One region of the Amycolatopsis keratiniphila genome, then DNA from elsewhere that is predicted to be linked to it. Evidence: riboswitches for the same ligand, from Rfam matches in the RefSeq annotation. Region 1 holds a riboswitch; each other region holds the start of a gene.
What was found. Region 1 has a riboswitch for cobalamin ahead of AORI_RS67115 (prenyltransferase/squalene oxidase repeat-containing protein). Riboswitches for the same ligand answer to the same signal wherever they lie in the genome.

Region 2: linked by a shared signal. The riboswitch ahead of AORI_RS55835 (ABC transporter substrate-binding protein) and the one ahead of AORI_RS67115 (prenyltransferase/squalene oxidase repeat-containing protein) in region 1 are both predicted to bind cobalamin.
Region 3: linked by a shared signal. The riboswitch ahead of metE (5-methyltetrahydropteroyltriglutamate--homocysteine S-methyltransferase) and the one ahead of AORI_RS67115 (prenyltransferase/squalene oxidase repeat-containing protein) in region 1 are both predicted to bind cobalamin.

The regions. Positions count from the first base shown of each region.
Region 1 is NC_021252.1:5,802,252-5,806,788, reverse strand. Features, by position in the region: gene AORI_RS67120 (helix-turn-helix transcriptional regulator) at 1-204, shown strand, start outside; gene AORI_RS67115 (prenyltransferase/squalene oxidase repeat-containing protein) at 616-1,623, opposite strand; cobalamin riboswitch at 1,656-1,804, opposite strand; cobalamin riboswitch at 1,898-1,963, shown strand; gene AORI_RS67110 (hypothetical protein) at 2,053-4,497, shown strand; gene AORI_RS67105 (hypothetical protein) at 4,494-4,537, shown strand, end outside.
Region 2 is NC_021252.1:3,250,070-3,254,606, forward strand. Features, by position in the region: gene AORI_RS55830 (ABC transporter permease) at 1-294, opposite strand, end outside; gene AORI_RS55835 (ABC transporter substrate-binding protein) at 296-1,804, opposite strand; cobalamin riboswitch at 1,885-2,038, opposite strand; gene AORI_RS55840 (class I SAM-dependent methyltransferase) at 2,062-2,805, shown strand; gene AORI_RS55845 (cation:proton antiporter) at 3,175-4,537, shown strand, end outside.
Region 3 is NC_021252.1:3,044,049-3,048,585, forward strand. Features, by position in the region: gene AORI_RS55230 (cytochrome P450) at 1-581, opposite strand, end outside; gene metE (5-methyltetrahydropteroyltriglutamate--homocysteine S-methyltransferase) at 720-2,993, opposite strand; cobalamin riboswitch at 3,093-3,313, opposite strand; gene AORI_RS55240 (ribonucleotide-diphosphate reductase subunit beta) at 3,569-4,537, opposite strand, start outside.

The DNA.
Region 1 (4,537 bases):
GCGCCGCACCGCTCGCTCGCCGGCCTCACCCCGCAACAGGACGCCATCACCCGGCTGGTGGCGGCGGGGGAGACGAACAAGGAGATCGCGCGGCGGCTGGTGATCAGCCACCGGACGGTGGACCACCACCTGCGGAACATCTTCACGGCATTGGGGGTGCGGTCCCGCGTGGAACTCGCGCGCCGTGTCGCCGCCGGCGAGTGATGCTGCCCGTGACTCACGTGATTGAAGGCGCGACTCACGTGATTGAAGGCGTAACACGCGAGTTTCGCCTTCAATCACGCGAATCACGTCCCTGATCACGCGAGTCGCACTTCCGCTCACGCCGCACCCTGGGTACCCAGTCCGTGAAGGCCTCCTTGAGAGACCCAGGAGGGGTAACTCAAAGGCGGCTTGGTGTCCACAGTGGTCACTTTCCGGGCAGCATGCGCCTGCTTTATACCTGTAAGTCCGGTTTCGCGGGGAGTCGTGAGTGGTAAAGAGGGTTAGAACGACCATCGCCACTCACGACCCCCGGGTGAAACTGCGCAAAGTGCCCGAATCGGACTCTTTGATCTCAACTGAGCGTCCTTTTTGGACAGTCTGAGGGAGGCGCACCCCACTCACGAGCTCACGTCACGGGCAGGCGAGTACCGGCGCCTGCGGACGCCCGCCGCCGTGCAGGTCGCTCAGCGGAACCCTGGCCAGGCCCAGGATCGCCTGCGCGGTCGCGCGCGGGGCGGTCGAAGGGTTCAGGCCGGTGGCGTCGTAGGCGATCGCGCCGCGGTCCGGCTCGGCGCCGGCGCAGCCGGTCTGCAGTGAGCGCAGGAATTCCCGCGCCTTGCTCGCGGCGGCGGGACGGTGCCTGGCCAGCGCTTCCGCGGCGAGGCCGGTGCTGTTGGCGTTGGGCGCGTTCGTGCCGACGCCGAAGCCGCCGTTCGCGTGCTGCTTCGTGACCAGCCACGAGATGCCCTCGCGGGCGTTCACCGGGTCACCGGTGGCGCGCAAGGCCTGCACGGCCGTCGCGGTCGCGTCGACGTCGCTCGTGCACGTCGCTTCGCCGAAGTTCAGCGGGAAACCGCCGTCCGCGCACTGGGTGCCCGCGAGGAACGTAACGGCCGGAGCCGGGGCGCCGCCGGGCGTGCGGTCCAGCGCCAGCAGGGCGAGCGACTGCGAGAGGGCGTTGGAGTAGTCGCCGTATTCGGAGCGGTCGGAGAACCGGCCGGACGGCGTGAGCAGTGAGAGCAGGCCCGCCTTCAGGTCGACGCCGCCGAACGACGCCGGATCCTTGCCCCGGATCTGCGCGGCGAGCATCAGTTTGGCGTGCGCGCCCGCGTAGGACTCGGTGCCGCCGCCGACGTAGGCGGTGGTGATCTCCGGTTTCGCGAGCCAGGCGATCGCCTTGCCGGCGTTCGTGTCCGACACCCCGGCCGCGGCGAACGCGAAGATCGCGTCGATCGTCAGGCCCTGGTCCGGGAACTTCTGGCCGCCGAAGTCGGCCTCGAACCGTTCACCGTCGGTCATCTGCCTGGCGAGCCAGCCCGCGGCGGCATCGGCCTTGTTGTGGGTGGCCGCGGCCGCCGCCGGGGCGGTGACCAGCCCGATGCCGCACAGCAGGGCGACAGCGAAAACCAAACGTCTCATGAGAACCCTTTCCCGCATTTCCACGACAGGAGTCGGTGACATAGCGCGACATGGGTGACCGGGCTCGCCTGGAAGGCATACCGTTGCGGGACAGCGCCGGACTCTCACCGGACTTCCCCCACGACCGCGCGAGAAGACTCTCACCCCGGTCGAGTACGGGATACCGCCGGGTGCCGATGTGATCCTGGCAACCGACCTGGTCAGCGGTACCTGCCGGAGGTGAACGGGTGTTAACCTCGGCTGGCTCGACAACAGAACATCGCCGCCCGTGACGGGGAAGCCGGTCGAAATCCGGCGCTGTCGCGCAACCGTGGGCCCTCGCAGGGCAAGCCGGGATACCGAACGGGCGGATGAACGAACCACTGTCGCGATAAACAGGGGTGACCGCGGCGTCCCGCGCTGTCCTCCGTCACGCCGCAAGGAGGAGTCATGCGCCGCGGGTACCTGGCCGCGTCGGCGTTCGCCGTCGGTGCCGCCCTGATCGCCGCACCGCTCGCCGGGACGGCGACGGCCGCGAACGATCCCGGCGCGGCGAAGGCGAATTCCCACTGGCTCGCGACGAAGCTGAAGCCGGACGGCACGCTCGACAACCCCAGCGGCGGCTCGCTGCCCGACCACGGCCTGATGCTCGACGTGCTCTTCGCGATGCACGCCGCGGGCGAGGGCACGCGGGCCGAGCCGATCGTGAAGTTCCTCGACGACCAGGGCCACGCCACCGACTACTTCACCTGGGACGGGCTGGCTCCCGGCGCCGGCTACGACAAGATCATCGTCGGCGGCGCCGTGGCGAAGACGCTGGTCGCCGCGCAGGTCTCCGGCCGGAACCCCCGGGCCTTCGACGGCTACGACCTGGTCGCCGAGACCCAGGGCGCGATCATGCGCAAAGGCCCTGACAAGGGCCGGATCAGCGACTACTCCAAGGATCCCGCACTCGCCGACGCGGTGAGCAACAATGCGAACATGTTCGGCCAGGCGCTCGGGGTGATCGGCCTCGCCGCCGCGGGCGCGAACGACCGGCTCGCCATCGACAAACTGCTGACCCAGCAGTGCTCCGAGGGCTACTTCCGCGTCCTCTTCTCCTACATCCCGACGAAGGAGACCGGCGACCACGTCACCCCGGACGGCCGCAAGGTCTCGACCTGCGACGAGGGCAAACCCCTCGGCCTTTCCCCGACCGACGGTGACGCCACCGGCCTCGCCCTCTCGGCGCTGCTGGCCGCGAAGAAGGCGGGCGCGGCCGGTCTCGACGCCCCGATCGCCAAGACCGTCTCCTGGCTCAAGGCGAACCAGAAGCCCGGCGGCGGCTGGGGTGGCGGTGTCGGCACCGAGGCGCCGAACACCAACAGCACCGGCCTGATCGTCCAAGCGCTCGTCGACATCGGCGGCGCGGACGCGGCGGTGGACAAGGGCGTGCGGTACCTCAAATCCGCGCAGGCGAACGCCGCGGCCGATGCCGGGAACAAGCTCGCGGGCGAACTCGGCGCGATCGCCTACGACCCGGCTTCCTACGAGGCCGCCCGCTCCTCCGGCATCAGCGGTGTCGACACCTGGATCCGCGCGAGTGCCCAGGCTTCGCTCGGGTTGTCGCAGGTCGGCTTCTATTCGCTCGCGAAGGGCGAAACCCTGCCGCCTGCCACCGGCGTCCCGGAAACCCCGGCCCCGACGACGCAGCCGCACAAGCCTGCTCCGAAACCCAAGAAGTTCGTCACACCCAGGGCGTCCACCGGCGCCCGGGTGTCGACGGTGGCGGCGATCACCACCCCGGTCGCCGCGACCCCGGCCGCCCGCCTCGGTGCCTACCTGACGAACCGGCTCGTCGGCGGCGACCACGTCGAGGTCACCGAGGACGGCAAGACCTACGTCGACTACGACGCCACCGCCGATGTGGTGCTGGCCCTGCGGGCGCTGGACCAACAGCCGGATTCGGTCGCCCGCGCTTCGCAATTCCTTCTGAAGCCGGAATCCGTGCAGGCCTACGCCCACGGCGCGCCGTACGAACAGGGCGAGGCGTCGTACGCCGAACCGCTCGCGAAACTCGTGCTCGTCGCCCAATTCTCGAAGTCGGACGCTGCCGGCCCGTTGCGTGCCGACCTGGTGAAACTGCGCGGTGCCGACGGCGAATTCACCGACACCGGATCGTTCGCGGACGCCGACCGCACGGTCGAGCGGCACGCTTGGGCGGTGCTCGCCACCGCCGCCGATCCCGGCCCCGCGGTCGAACTGCTCCTTTCCCGCCAGTGCGCGGACGGGACCTTCCCGAAGCACCTCGACACCGCGGAGTGCGGTTCCGGCGATCTCGCCGCGACGGCCGCCGCGGTCACCGCGCTGGTCGCCCGTCCGCATACGGACACCGCGCCGCCGACCAGACGCCCGGACGCCTGGACCGAGCGGCGTGTGTCGGCGTTCGTCTCCGCGGTGGGCGCGCTCGGCGTCCGGCCCACCGGCGAAGGTTTGGTGACCGGGGAAGGCGGCGAGACGGACGTCGCGCTCAGCGCCGCCGTCGCCGCCGCGCGGCAGACCGCCGGGCTCGACGCGAGCGGAACCGCGCGCTCGCTGGGCAAGCTCGTCCAGGCGGACGGCGGGTTCGCCAAGGCATCGGGTGGCGAGACCGATCTCCCCACCAGTTCGGCCGCCGCCCAAGGGATCGCGGGCCGGTCCTGGCTCACCGCCGCGGATTCGCCGCTGTCACCCGCGATCCGGCTCCCGCTGACCACCGGCACCGATACGCCGGTGCTGGCCGCCGCCCAATCCGACGACCAGCCGGCCTGGGTGATCTGGGGGCTCGCGGGGCTGGCCGCGCTGCTCCTGCTCACCGCGATCGCACTCGTCTTCGTCCTTCGCCGTTTCACCAAGAAAAAGGGGGTAACACCATGAAGAGACTGCTCGCCGTCACGACCGTCCTCATCGGACTGAT
Region 2 (4,537 bases), 2.6 Mb from region 1:
GGTGGCGGCGAAACGGCGGACGATCTCGTCGGCCACCGGGGCGCCGGTCACGAGCGACCGGCCGAGATCACCGTTGACCAGCCCCGAAAGCCAGTTCCCGAACCGGTCGAGGAGCGGCTGATCGAGCCCGAGCTGGTGGCGGACGGTCGCCACCTGCTCGTCGGTGGCCTGTTCGCCGAGTACGACCGAGGCCGCGTCGCCGGGCAGCAACGCGGTCACGGCGAACGTCGCGACCAGTACGAACAGCGCCTGCACCACGGCGAAACCCAGCCGTCGGACGGCGTGCCCCCGCACGTCAGGAAAACCGGGCGCGGTCGAACCGCGCCCAATCGAAGGTGTTCGGTGGCGCGGTCACCACCCCGGAAACCCGCTTCGACACGGCGATCGTCCAGGTGCTGAACCCCCAGGCGAGCAGCCCGCCGGATTCGTGGACGATCCGCTGCGCGTCGCCGAACAGCGCCAGCCTGGCCCGTTCGTCCGCGGTGGCCGCGGCGCGATCCATGAGCGCGTCGAACTCCGGCGAGCCGAAGCCGTTCACGTTGTTCGAGCCGCGGGTGCGGAAACGCTGGTTGAGGAACGTCGGGACGGGCAGCGTGGCCGTGCGGGTGAGCGCGGCGACACCCTTGGTCTTGATCTCGCTGAAATAGGTGCTCGACGCGCGGGTGTTCGCCGTGGCGGCGAGCCCGATCTCCTTGAGCTGCTGGGAAATCACCGTGGCCGCGGTGGCGAAACCCGGATCGACGTCGCTGGTTTCGACGGCGAAGGCCAGCCCCTCCGCGCCCGCCTCGCGGACGAGCGACCGGGCCAGGTCCACATCGCGACGGCGTTGGGGGATGTCCGCGGCATACCCGCGAAGTCCCTTGCCGAACAGGTCGTTGCCGATCTCCCCGCGCCCGGCCAGCGCCACGCGGTTCAAAGCCTCTCTGTCCACTCCGGACAGTACGGCACGCACCAGCCTCGGGTCGGAGAACGGGGGTTGGGTCAGGCGCAGGATCAGGCCCTGCATCGTCGTTCCCTTGGCTTCGAGCAGGGAAACGCGTGCGTCACCGGCGAGCCGGGCCGCGGTTCCGGCCGCGAGGTCGTGGGCGTAGTCGACCTGCCCGGACAGCAACGCGTTGACGCGCGCGGTCTCTTCGTTGACCGGCACGAATTCGAGCTCGTCGATGCTCGGCGCGCCGTCCCAGTGCGACTCGTTCTTGCGGAACACCGCCGGGCCGCCGGGGGTGAACGAGACGAAACGGAACGGCCCCGAGCCGACCGGCGCGGTGAAGTCCGTCGTCCCGGCGGGCACGATCTCCGCGCCGGGAGCGCCCCAGCCCGACGGGAACTCGAAGTCGGGCGCGGTCAGCGTCAGCTCGATTTCGTTGGGGGACAACGCTTTGCTGCGGGCGAAGTCCACCTTCGCGAAGTACTGCCGCGACGAGGAAGCCAGCGCCGGGTCGGCGATCCGCCGGAAGCTGTAGAGCACGTCGTCCGCGGTGACCGGACGCCCGTCGTGGAACGCCGCCTGCCGCAGCCGGATCCGCCAGCGCGTACCGGAGGCGTCGCTCTCCCAGGACTCGGCCAGCCGCGGCCGCAAGGAGGTGTCGGCGTTGTAGGCGACCAGCGTGTCGAAGAGCGCCTTGGCCCGCGCCTGATCGACGAAGAGCGAAACCTGGGCCGGGTCGAGGGTTTCCTTCGAGCCGCCCGCGGCGAACGCCACTCGCAGCCGGCCCGTGTCCGCCGGTGCGGTCCCGCAGGCGGCCAAGGGCGTGAGCGCGGCCAGCGCCAGCAGTCTCCGACGGGTGAGCGGATGACGCGTCATAGGAACCTCCGGGACATCGAGCACTGTCCCGGGCGCGCGACCGCACGTGAACGGGACCCCGCTCCGCACTCCACGACAGTTGGGGTTGGCGGTGTCCGGCGGGCAGTCCGGCTCACGGCGTACGGCCGTTCACGGTTGCGGGTCAGCGCCGGATTCACACCGGCTTCCCCCGACGGGCACCTTCTTACGTTGTGGCGCACACGGTAACCCATGACCGGCGTGTGCTACACAGGATCAAGATCACGAAGGGGAGGCCGGTGGACGAGAAGCTCGCGGCGGACTGGGTGCGCCGATGGGACGTGCAGCAGGAACGCTATGTCGCCGACCGTGAAGAACGGTTCACCGTGGTGATCGACGTCGTCGAACACGTCTGCCGCGACGTCGACGAGCCGCTGGTGCTGGACCTCGGCTGCGGCCCGGGCTCGCTGACCACCAGGCTCGCCGAGCGGTTACCGCACGCACGGATCGTCGGCCTCGACGACGACCCGTTCCTGCTCGCCCTCGCCCGCGCGACCCGGCCGGAGCGGAGCGACATCGAGTACGTCCGGGCCGACCTCGCCGAGAGCGGCTGGCTGAAGTGGCGGCCCGTGGACGCCGCGGTATCGACGACCGCGTTGCACTGGCTGCGTCCCGAGCGGCTCGCCGAGGTCTACCGTGACCTCGCCGTCGCACTGAGGGCGGGCGGCGCGCTGGTCAACGGCGACCACCTCTACGACGAGCAACCGGCCATCCGCGAGCTCGCCGAGGTGGTCAAGGAGCGCCGGGCGGCCCGCGCCGGGGTCCACGCCAACGAGGACTGGAAGACCTGGTGGGCGGCGGCGACCGCGGATCCCGCGCTGCGGGAGCACTTCACGGCCGAAGAATTGCGTGGCATCTCGACCGGCTACGGCAACCGGCTCAGCCCGCAGGAGCACACCCGGCTGCTGCGGGAGGCGGGGTTCGCGGAAGTGGCCCCGGTCTGGCAGTCCGGCGACGATTACGTCCTGGCGGCGCTGCGCTGACCACGGGCGGGTCGATGGTGGGGTGAAGGCTCCCTTCGCCGCGTCTAATGCGATGAAGGGAGCCTTCACCCGGTCGCTCATCCGCGCCGGCCACCTTCGCCGACGGCGCCCGGGCCCGTCACCGCAGCGGACGCAGCGAAAGCCCCCTTCAGGCCAGCTGACGAGCACGCCACCTTTGCCTTAACACTCGATAACGCTCTTTGCCACTCACGACGCGTTCGGCGGCCTCGATACCTGGGCGGGGTTCGCGAGGCAGGCGAGGTGGCTTCGCGACACACCGCGCGGTGCGCTCCGACTTGCGGGTCCGGTGACCTCGTGTCACCAATGGACACGGCAAGCCACTGACCGGCGAGAGGACATGTGAACCCGGTGAACCTGACTCTCGTCGTCGTCCTCGGTGTGGTCAGCATCGTCTTGGTGGCCGCGTTCTCCGAGCGGCTCAACGTGGCCGCTCCGCTGAGCCTCGTGGTGGCCGGTATCGGCCTGAGCTTCCTGCCCGGCGTCCCGCATCCCGAGGTCGAACCGGAGCTGATCCTCGCCGGGGTGCTCCCGCCGCTGCTGTATTCGGCGGCGGTGAACATGCCGGTGGTCGATTTCCGGCGGAACATCCGGCCGATCACCGGCCTCGCGGTGCTGCTCGTGGTGGGGACGACCCTGGGCGCGGGCTGGTTGTTCCACGAGCTGATCCCGGACATCGGCTGGCCCGCCGCGTTCGCGCTCGGCGCGGTCATCAGCCCCACCGACGCCGTCGCCGCGACGTCCGTGGGACGGCGGCTCGGCCTGCCGCCCCGGCTGCTGACCGTGCTCGAAGGCGAAGGGCTCGTCAACGACGCCTCCGCGCTCGTGCTGCTGCGGTCGGCCGTCGCCGCGGTCGCCGGGTCGGTGTCGGTCTGGGGCATCGTGGGGGAGTTCGTCTACGCGGTCGTCGTGGCGGTCGGGATCGGGCTGCTCGTCGGGATCCTCAACGTCCGGGTGCGCGCGTTGCTGGGCAACGCGGTGCTCAACACCGCGATCTCGTTCGTGGTCCCGTTCATCGCGTTCCTGCCTGCGGAAGAGGCCGGAGCGTCAGGCGTGCTCGCGGTCGTCGTCGCCGGACTGGTGACCGGGCATCTGGCCCCGCGGCATCTGCGCGCGACGGACCGGCTCGCCGAGGCCGTCAACTGGCGCACCGCGGCCTTCCTGCTGGAAAGCGCGATGTTCCTGCTCATGGGACTCAGCGTCAAAACCCTCATCGACGAGGTACACGAGGACGGTTCGAGCGTGTGGCGTGCGCTCGCCATCGGCCTGGCCGCGTCGGCGCTCGTCATCGTCGCGCGCATCGTCTTCGTCGGGCCGCTGGTCGGCGGCCTGTACCGCGAGCAGCGGAAGGCCGCGCGGTTCAAACCCCGGCTGGAAACGACACAGGCGGTGCTGCGGGGCGACGAGTCGAATCCCGCCGTCACCGAACGGCTGGACAAGGCGTCACCGAGGCGGGTGGCGCATTTCCGGAAACGGCTCGACCGGGCCGCCGCCGACGTCGAGTTCCGGCTCACCGAGACATTGGGCTGGCGCGGTGGTGTGGTGCTCGGCTGGGCGGGGATGCGCGGCGCGATCACCCTCGCGGCCGCGCAGACCCTTCCGCAGGACACGCCGGACCGCGCCCTGCTGGTCCTGATCGCCTACGTGGTGGCGACCACGACGCTGCTGGTGCAGGGAATGACGCTGCCGGCGGTGATCCGCGCGGCACGGGTGC
Region 3 (4,537 bases), 2.8 Mb from region 1:
GCGACGTCGAGCGTGAGTTGCTTGAGTGACCAGTAGATCCGCGGGTTCGGCCGGTCCGCCCACGCGCCGATGCCGTCGCGCAGGGCCGGTCCCATCTGGTCGACGTAACCGGTGAGCCGTTGGCGGGTGAACGCCGCCTGCATGATGCGGCGGTGCAGATGGTGCTCGCCGAAGTCGAGCAGCATCAGGCCGCGGTCGAAGAACTGCTCGATGAAGAACTTCCAGCCCTCCTGGGAGAAGGCCTTGTCCTTGTTCACCAACGCGATCTGGGTGGCCTCCGGACCGGTGAGCGCGACGATGCGGCGCCCGAACGCGCCCATCCACGACACCGGCCCGTAGGTCTCGTAGCGTTTGAGGCCGAACTCGATGCCGAAGCGCATGAAGTCCAGCGCGTGCCCGATGACCGGCGGACCCTCGTCGCCGAGGACGGGTTTGAGACCCGGCGGGGCGGGCGCGAGTTCACGGACCGGCCAGGTCGCGCCGAGCCAGCGCTGGTCGACCGAACGCGGCAGGGGGATCGAGGTGAGCGGCGGAACGCGCTCGCGCAGCGCCCCGGTGACCTTTTCGACGGTGTTCGCCATGGTGACCATCTCCCCGCTGAGACCGGTTACCGCTCCACCATCGCACCCTTATTGACGCGTTGACAATACCTCGGCGGAAGTTCCGTGAAGGCCTCCTTCACTACCTTGAGGGTAGGGAAGGAGGCCTTCACGGGCCGGTCAGGCCAGCTCGGAGCGCACCGTGTGGGCCGCGGCGACGAGGTTCCGCAGGGCCGGTTCGACCTCGGCGTAGCCGCGGGTCTTCAGGCCACAGTCCGGGTTGACCCAGATCCGCTCGGCGGGCACGGCGCCGACGGCGGTCCGCAGCAGGCCGGCGACCTCGTCGACGCCGGGGACACGCGGCGAGTGGATGTCGTACACGCCCGGCCCGACACCGCGGCCGAAGCCCGCCGCGCCGAGGTCGGTGACGACCTCCATCTTCGAGCGCGCGGCCTCGATGCTGGTGACGTCGGCGTCGAGCGCGTCGATCGCCTTGACCACGTCACCGAACTCCGAGTAGCACATGTGCGTGTGGACCTGCGTGGCGTCGTCGATCCCGGAAGTCGCCAGCCGGAACGACGAAACCGCCCACGCGAAGTACGCCTCGTGCGCCGTCGCGCGCAGCGGGAGCAGTTCCCGCAGCGCCGGTTCATCCACCTGGATGACGCGGATGCCCGCCTCCTGCAGGTCGTGCACCTCGTCGCGGATGGCCAGTGCCACCTGACGGGCGGTCTCGCCCAGCGGCTGATCGTCGCGGACGAACGACCACGCCAGGATCGTCACCGGCCCGGTCAGCATGCCCTTGACGGGTTTGCCGGTCAGGCCTTGCGCGTAGCGCGCCCATTCGACGGTCATCGGTTCCGGACGCGAGACGTCGCCGTACAGGATCGGCGGCCGGACGCACCGCGAACCGTAGGACTGCACCCACCCGAAGTCGGTGGTCGCGAAACCGGCCAGCCGCTCGGCGAAGTACTGCACCATGTCGTTGCGCTCGGGCTCGCCGTGCACCAGCACGTCGAGGCCGAGGTCCTCCTGCAGCCGGACGACGCGCTCGATCTCGGCCTTCATCGCGGCTTCGTAGCCCGCGTCGTCCAGCGAACCCGCCTTGTGCGCCGCCCGTGCCTTACGGACTTCGGTGGTCTGCGGGAACGAGCCGATCGTCGTGCTCGGCAACGGCGGCAGGTTCAGCGCGGCCTGCTGGGCCGCCGCGCGCCGGGTATAGGGGGAACGGACGGTGTCCTCCGGCCGCAACGCCTCCAGCCGGGCGCGGACCCCGCTGTCGGCCAGGTCGGCCGCCGTCGCGCGATCCGTGGCGGCGGCACGCGCGGCGGAGAGGTCGACACCTTCTTCCTGCAACGCGCGCCCGAGCAGGACGACCTCGTCGACCTTCTGCCTGGCGAAGGCGAGCCAACTCTTCAGCCGCGGGTGAAGTCCGTCCTCCCGCTCGACGTCGTAGGGCACGTGCAGCAGCGAGCAGGACGTCGACACGCTGACCGACTTCGCGGTGCCCAGCACCATCGCCGCCCGGCTGAGCGCGCGGGTCGGATCCGTGCGCCAGACGTTGCGCCCGTCCACCACGCCGGCCAGCACTTCCTTGTCCCGCAGGGCGGGTTCGGCGGCGACGGCGTCCACAAAGGACTCATCGGTGACGAGGTCGACGGCGATGGCGTCGATCGGAGAGCGGGCGAGCACGCCGAGGCCGCGTCCGAGCCCGCCGAAGTACCCGGCGACCAGGATCTTCGGCCGCGCGGTCTCCTTCGCGAGCCGGTGGTAGGCGCGGATGAGCGCGTTGAGCTCCCGCTCGCTGCGATCCGCGGCGAAGGCGGGCTCGTCGAACTGGACCCACTCGACGCCTTCGTCGTGCAGACGACGCAGTAGTTCGACGTAGCCGTCGAGAAGGTTGTCGAGCAGCTCCAGCGGACGGAAGCCCTCCGGAGCCGTCTCGGCGGGCTTCGCGAGCAGCAGGAACGTCACCGGACCCACCAGGACCGGCCGGGTCTCGACGCCGATCGCGCGGGCTTCGCGGTACTCGTCGAGCGGCTTGGTTCCGGTGAGCGAGAACGTCATGTCCGGGCCGAGTTCGGGGACGATGTAGTGGTAGTTCGTGTCGAACCATTTCGTCATCTCCATCGCCGGCGCGTCCTGCACCCCGCGTGCGGCGGCGAAGTAGGTGTCGAGCGGCGAGAGGCCGAGCGTGGTGAAGCGCTCCGGCAGCGCTCCGAACAGCTCGGCGGTGTCGAGCACCTGGTCGTAGTGGGAGAACGTGTTGGAGGGGACGGAATCCAGCCCCGCGTCCTTGAGCTCCCGCCAGGTGCGGGTGCGCAGCGCGCGGCCGGTGCCGAGCAGTTCGGCCTCGTCGATCTTGCCCGCCCAGAAGCGTTCGAGTGAACGCTTGAGTTCCCGGTCCGGTCCGATCCGGGGGTAGCCCAGCACTGTCGTGCCGATTTCGGTCACAGCTCTCTCCTCGCGAGCTTGTCGGGCGAGCCCGGAGCGCGCAGGAGTGACCGCCGTTCGGTCGTGCCCATCCCACGAGGCCCGGACTCACGCACGCCGTCGGCGCGCGTACCACGGGCAGGTCTTCGGACTCGTGGGCGACTCGCTCGCTCCTACCGGCCGTCGCTTCCCGGGACGCCGTGTCCCAGTGCTTTACCGTGTCTCGCACGGTGACGGCTTTCGTTCCCACATACCGCTGCGGGGCAGTCCCGGATTCGCACCGGGTTCCCTGTTACCTCGCCCGGCCTGGGGCCGGGCGAACCAGTAGCACTCCGGAGCGTACCGAGGGGCGCCAGTGGCCCGCTGGACATGTGACGAACCGGACGCCACGCGTGATCGGATGGACGACTCGCGTGATTGAACGGCGAACTCGCGTGATCGAAGGCGTAACTCGCGTGTCTGGAGACGGAACACGCCGGGCGGAGGCCGCCCGGCGTGTCGTCCGTCTGGTCACGCGAGTTCGCCGTTCAATCACGCGAGTTACGTGTCTGATCACGCGAGTTCGCGATTCGAACACGCGAGTTACGAGGTCGGGGTCAGTCCCAGTCGAGGGCTCCGCCCGACTGGTACTCGATGACGCGGGTCTCGAAGAAGTTCTTCTCCTTCTTGAGGTCCATCGCCTCCGACATCCACGGGAACGGGTTCTCGGTCTCGCCGAAGATCGGCGCGAGGCCGATCTGCTGGGCCCGCCGGTCGGTGATGAAGTGCATGTACTGCTCGATCAGCTCGGCCGAGAGCCCGAGCATGCCGCGCGGCATGGTGTCGCGGGCGTAGGCGACCTCGAGCTCGCACGCCTCGGTGAGCATCGTCCGGATCTCCGCCTGGAACTCCTCGGTCCACAGGTGCGGGTTCTCGATCTTGATCTGGTTGATGCAGTCGATGCCGAAGTTCAGGTGGATCGACTCGTCGCGCAGGATGTACTGGTACTGCTCGGCGATGCCGATCATCTTGTTCCGGCGGCCGAGCGAGAGGATCTGCGCGAAACCGGTGTAGAACCACATGCCCTCGAAGATCACGTAGAACGCGACGAGGTCACGCAGGAAGTTCTGGTCGGCTTCCGGGGTGCCGGTCTCGAAGTCCGGGTTCTCCAGGTTCTGCGTGTACTTCAGTGCCCACGCGTCCTTGTCCGAGATGGACGGGACCTCGCGGTACATGTTGAACAGCTCGCCCTCGACCAGGCCGAGGCTCTCGCAGATGTACTGGAAGGTGTGCGTGTGCACGGCCTCCTCGAACGCCTGGCGCAGCAGGTACTGGCGGCATTCGGGGTTGGTGATCTGCCGGTACACCGCGAGCACGATGTTGTTGGCCACCAGCGATTCCGCGGTGGCGAAGAAGCCGAGGTTGCGCTTGAGCATGGTGCGCTCGTCCTCGGTGAGGCCGTCGGGCGACTTCCACAGCGCGATGTCGGCCTGCATGGCGACCTCGGTCGGCATCCAGTGGTTGTTGCAGCCGGCGAGGTACTTCTCCCACGCCCAGGTGTACTTCATCGGCAGCAGCTGGTTGAC